Regions from separate parts of the Thalassotalea agariperforans genome, predicted to be linked through region 2. Evidence: riboswitches for the same ligand, from Rfam matches in the RefSeq annotation. Region 2 holds a riboswitch; the other holds the start of a gene.
The links. A riboswitch is a leader RNA that binds a small molecule or an ion and turns the genes downstream of it on or off. The one in region 2 is predicted to bind thiamine pyrophosphate.

Region 1 (3,198 bases), on a different contig from region 2:
TCTATTTAGCGTTTCATCTTGTTTGTTTATATAGGCACCAACAACCCAGTCCGTTGAGTTATTAAAAATTCTTGATGACTGATTAGAGGTAAGTCGATATTCAAGCGTGGCTGTTTTTTTATTACGATCATAATGATCTTTGGTTGAATAGCCCCAAACTTCACCTAAACAGCCAGTATCAAGTGAAATACATTCGCCGGTGTTATCATCATATTGACCGTATGCCCAATCTTCATCAAACCCATAACCAATATCACTATCTGAAAAACTGGTGATCAACAGCATGTTAAACGCATTAAAACCGGTATAATTAAAACGGCTTGATAATGCTGTGGTTTCTTGTGTATCAAAGCCTGGCTCGTCCGAATAAGTATTACGATTATTATCTAATGAAAAAGCATCATAACCGTTGTCAAAGTCAAAATGCATAACCGAAATATCTATGGTTAACTCTTTTGACGCTTCAATTGCGAGTTTTCCCCGCATACTTAATTCATCTCGGTTATTAGTATCATCACGGTTTAAATAAACATTATCGATAAAACCATCACTTTTATATTGTTCTGCAACGAAACGATAATTGACTTTTTCACTCGCAGGCCCCGAAACAACCAAACCTAAACCTTGGCTATCGTAATTACCAACCGTTGTTTTAACCGCACCTTCAAAACTATCGGTGGGTGCATTAGTCGTAATATTGACAATACCCGCAAGCGCATTAGCGCCAAAACGCGTACCTTGTGGTCCACGGAAAACCTCTGCTTGAGCAACATCAAACATTGATGAAATACTGCCAATACCGGTAAAGTCAACATCATCAATAATAATGCCTACCGAGGGATTAATTGGCTCTTGAAATTGACTACGTTCGCCAATACCACGAATTTGATAATAACGCGCCCGTTGCGAACCACCGGCATAATTAACATTGGGTGCTAAGGCAATAATTTCTTCTAAGTTTTGAGCGTTACGGCGTTTAATATCTTGCTCTGATAATAGACTTACCGCGTTAGGGCTTTGTTGAATATTAGTTTCGCGAAAATCACCTTTGATTGTGATCACTTCAATTTCTGAAGTATCATCTTCGGCAAAACTTGGATTAATAATTAAAACTGATGATATCGCTAAAGCGATAGAAGATAATTTACTTGTCATGTGGTTCTCATATAAATCAAAAATATGGAACCAGCGCATGTTATGGCGGTGTTATACCCATTCCTACGCTGGCATTATCCAGTTCAGGTTCGAGGGTTTGTGTGATACCACATCTCAGCAGATAAAATTTATCTTATCCGCACCCCTTGGTTGATAACCTCATTTTAACAATTTATTAAAACGATAGATATTAAACTCTACAATCTCACCATAACAATTTGGTGTAAGTGATAACTAAAAACTTCAGCTTTGATTAAAGCTTTTAGTTTATAGCTTATCGCTTCCTGCTTATCGCTTCCTGCTTCCTGCTTCCTGCTTCCAAGCATTAAACACTCACCATTGGCCCTAAAGGCTGCCCACCTAATAAATGCATATGAATATGATACACTTCTTGACCACCATGTTTATTGCAATTGATAATCAAACGATAGCCATTTTCATCAATGCCCTCTTCTTTTGCTAATTTTTTGGCAACTGTGATCATTCGCCCTAATGCCAATTCATCATCTTCGGTAACATCATTAATCGTCGGAATAAGTTTATTTGGAATAATTAAAATATGGCTGTCAACACGAGGCGCAATATCACGAAATGCGGTAACTAGCTCATCTTGATATAACAAAGGGGTTGGAATTTCTTGTCGGATAATTTTTGAAAAGATCGTTTCTTCAGCCATAACAATTCTCTATAGAATAAATAAAATAATATTGTATAGAGAATTGTCCAAGCAACAAGTGTTAATTCAGCTGAAAGTTCGGTAATTACGGTACTAATTGAAAAACTTTACCTGTCGGATAATCGGCAGCATATATTTCACCAGCAGCATCTTGGGCAAACGTAGGAAACTGATAACTGCCAGAGAATATTTTTACTGGCTTTTCAAGCGCTGGATATTTTGCCGCCCAAATATTACCCAGTATAAAATCAGCATAAATGTAGTGTGACTTTAACGCAGGGATTTTTTCTCCGGTATAAACAAAACCACCAGTAATAGAAATACCTTGATCTCGTGGATAGGAAATTTTAGGTAAGCTTAGTCCAGTTTGGTCACAGTTATCTTTAGGTTCAAAGCAATGATCAGCTTCCATAATATTCCAACCATAATTTTTACCTTTTTCAATAATAGACACTTCTTCATATAAGCTTTGCCCAACATCTCCAGCAATTAGTTGTCCGTCAGGTGCAAAAGAAAAACGCCACGGATTCCGTAAACCATAAGCCCAAATTTCAGGTAAGACATCGGTTTTATTGATAAATGGATTATCGGCCGGTACCAAATAAGGTTTTTCCTTGGTATTAATATCAATTCTTAACATTGCCCCCAGTAAGGTCGTTAAGTTTTGGCCATGGCCAAGTGGGTCGCCCGCTTTGCCGCCATCCCCCATACCAATATATAAATAACCGTCATGGCCAAACGCAATTTGGCCACCGTTATGATTAAAATACGGCTGCTCCACCTCGAGGATTACTTTTTCTTGGATAAATTGATAAGCCGCATTATTTTGTGTCACTGAAAATTCAGCAATACGTGTTCTCGGCTCACCATCTTTAGGATTGTAATTGATATAAATTTTATTCACTTGCGGATATTGTGGATGAAAGGCTAAACCTAACACGCCCATTTCTGAACGATCACGAACCGCAAGAGTTGTCACCGTATAAGTCTTTTTACTATTAAAATCGGCAAATAATACCTTACCGCCTTTTTCAGCAATAAAAACTTGTCCTTGCTGCTCAGGAATAAATTTAATGTCCGTAGCTAACTTTGTACCGCTAAAAACTTCTTTAAAGTTTACCTTTTGTGCGTAACTATTAGCCGTGCTTAGTATCAATAAGCTCAAAGTTAAAATAAGTCTGGTGATCATATTCATCATATCAATTACTCATTAAGTTGTTTTTCTTACAGCAGTATTACCCAATATGGATGATTAATACCATTCCGTATAAAGAAGTGCTCACTTAGAACGGTAAAGGGGCATTAGAACAAACAAAATTTGTGAAGATATAGTTTATTCTGCATCCAATAAATTTTGTGTAGTTATC
Region 2 (3,198 bases):
AATTTCGCTTGTTCACCCGCTAATAAACGCTGATGAAAGTGCAAACCAATAAAATGGCCAACGGTTGCTGCTGGTAATAACCACAAATGATGAATAAGTTGCAGATCAATGCCTAAATAAACAAACATCGACATTTTTATGGTCACTAATACAAACCATAAAACAAACAAGGTATCACGTAGCTGATATTTATTTACGTGATTAGCAATTACCGCAATAATTAATGGCGCGCCAATCAAGCTGGTACCGCTAATATAACCACCTAACATGAGAAACAGCACATCTAACCAAGGCTTATTACTGGTAAATGGTTTATTCAAAATATAGGTAATGGCATAACAGCTAACAATCGCAAAAATAATGGTACTCATTACCGTTGTAGGTAGGGTTAATAAGCCAAACACACCGATCAGTTTTGGAATAATAATAATACTGAAGGCATATTTTAAATAAGGCCAATTAATTGATGTTTGCGCTTGTTGTGCTTCGCCGGCGGACATTTTTTGTTGTTTGATGTAACGAGTAACAACCGTTGCCGAAGAAAAAATTAATAAATGCACGGCAATTAATGGTAAGTACACAAGCGGCTGATTATCAATTAATAATAAAAACGGTAAAGACAATACGGCGCCACCAAAACCTAAGCCTGAACGGACAAAACCACTCCAAACAAATACCAGCGCAATCAGCAAATATTGAATAACACTTAAATCAGCCATCAAACAAAGATCCTTCAAATAAAAACCTGCGCATTATAAAGACATTATGGCTATAAGCTAATGACATTTATTCGCTAGCCGAGTATTCTTGGCAACAAATTTCTTTGATAGCTAGCGAAATATGAAACTATTTGTATATGACCATTGTCCCTACTGTGTTCGCGCACGTATGCCTTTTGCGATGAAAAATATCCCGTTAGAGCTTGTGGTGTTACCTAATGATGACGAAGCCACACCGATTGCCATGATCGGCGCAAAAGTTTGTCCAATATTAGAAAAAGCAGATGGCTCGTTTCTGGGCGAAAGTATGGATATTGTCACTTACTTAGATGAACTTGACGGTAACCCCATCTTTGCACCTTCAGCTAATCGTCAAGATTTAGCAAACTGGATAAAAGACAACAGTGTTTTGTTTAGACAGTTACTTTACCCACGTTGGGTTAAAGCTCCGTTAGGCGAGTTTCAAAGCCAAAGTGCACGTGATTATTTTCAAAACAAAAAAGAAAAAGACATTGGCTCATTTGCCGAAGCCTTGGCTAACACGCCAAGCTATCAAGCAGAATTAGAAGCACAATTATTAAACCTTGAGCCGCTACTGCATAGCGAGCAAAGTGTTAACCCAAGTTTATCGCTTGACGACATTGATGTTTTTGGCCGTTTACGGTCTATAACCTTAATTAAGGGTTTAGCCATTCCGGCAAAAATTCGTGCTTATATTGATTATTTTTCAGCAAAAACTAAGATCCCCACTTACGATCATATTGCGCAATAATCGTTTTTTAAGTTATTAACTTAATCTCTTTTTAAAGGCGATAAGCATAAGTTTATCGCCTTTTCTCTTGAAAGAAGCTTGCTTGCAGTGACTCGATTAAGGTATATTGCTGACGATCACTGAATTATGCAATTAGCATAATCAATGATCCTAGACTTGTCGGAGTGCCAAAAGGCTGAGATCGCGAAAGCGGGATCCGTAGAACCTGATTCAGATTAGCATCTGCGAAGGGAACAAGAGAGTAACTTCTTACTTCATGTTACTCCTCGTTTATACACCCTACTGAGTAAATAATATTTTATTATTCATTCAGTAAAAGCCAAAAATAAAGCTAACAGCTTAAGCATCACTCCGCCTAATTTATTTACTTTAAAAAGTTTAAACATCAGGTGAGAGACACATGAGTATTGATTCAACCAAGGCCGATAACAACGCGCCTGCGACCCGACGTGAAAAACGTGAAGCTGCCGCAGCTTTTCTTAAAAACGTTTCAGATCAGTCATTTCCAAATTCTAAAAAAGTTTACGTGCCTGGCAAAATTCACGATATTAAAGTAGGTATGCGTGAAATCACCTTAACCGACACTTTATTACCAGGCAGTGATAAAAATAATCCACAGTATGAAAAAAACGAACCTTTATGTGTTTATGACACTTCTGGTTTTTATACTGATGAAAACGTAGAAATAGACGTTCACAAAGGTATTCCGCGTTTACGCCAAAGCTGGATTGAAGGTCGTGATGATGTTGAATACTTAGACTCAAAAACCTCTGTCTATACCCAACAACGTTTAGCTGACGAAGGGTTAGATCATTTACGCTTTGAACACCTACCAAAAGTACTTCGCGCTAAAAAAGGCAAAAACGTTACCCAAATGCATTACGCGCGCCAAGGTATTATTACTCCTGAAATGGAATATATTGCCATTCGTGAAAACCTTAAACGTGAAGAAGTTAAAGACGCCATCTTAACCCAGCAGCACAAAGGTCAGTCTTTTGGTGCTAGCATTCCAGAGCAAATTACCCCTGAATTTGTTCGTGATGAAGTTGCTCGTGGTCGCGCTATTATTCCAGTAAACATTAACCATCCTGAATGTGAGCCGATGATCATCGGTCGTAACTTTTTAATTAAAGTGAACGCCAACATTGGTAATTCAGCGGTGACTTCAAGCATTGAAGAAGAAGTTGAAAAACTAGTATGGTCTGCCAAATGGGGCGCAGATACAGTTATGGATTTATCAACTGGTCGTAACATTCATGAAACCCGTGAATGGATTTTACGTAACTCGCCAGTGCCAATTGGTACTGTGCCAATTTACCAAGCATTAGAAAAAGTAAACGGTGTTGCAGAAGACCTAACATGGGAAATTTTCCGCGATACGTTAATTGAACAAGCCGAACAAGGTGTTGATTATTTCACTATTCACGCCGGTGTATTATTACGTTATGTACCAATGACGGCGAAGCGTGTTACCGGTATAGTTTCTCGTGGTGGTTCAATTATGGCGAAATGGTGTTTAGCACACCATAAAGAAAACTTTTTATACACTCACTTTGAAGACATTTGTGAAATTTTAAAACAATACGATGTCTCGTTCTCTTTAGGTGATGGTTTACGTCCTGGCTCTGTCGCTGATGCGAACGATGAAGCACAATTTTCTGAATTACGTACTTTAGGCGAATTAACAAAGATCGCTTGGAAACATGA

Region 1: it holds a riboswitch for thiamine pyrophosphate, as region 2 does, so the genes downstream of both, ACSLUO_RS03530 (TonB-dependent receptor) here and thiC (phosphomethylpyrimidine synthase ThiC) in region 2, are expected to answer to the same signal.

Annotation. Positions count from the first base shown of each region.
Region 1 is NZ_JBQMWH010000002.1:72,444-75,641, forward strand. It holds gene ACSLUO_RS03530 (TonB-dependent receptor) at 1-1,155, opposite strand, end outside; TPP riboswitch at 1,199-1,312, opposite strand; gene hinT (purine nucleoside phosphoramidase) at 1,481-1,831, opposite strand; gene ACSLUO_RS03540 (PQQ-dependent sugar dehydrogenase) at 1,917-3,029, opposite strand.
Region 2 is NZ_JBQMWH010000001.1:316,743-319,940, reverse strand. It holds gene ACSLUO_RS01460 (TSUP family transporter) at 1-719, opposite strand, end outside; gene grxB (glutaredoxin 2) at 841-1,491, shown strand; TPP riboswitch at 1,642-1,741, shown strand; gene thiC (phosphomethylpyrimidine synthase ThiC) at 1,892-3,198, shown strand, end outside.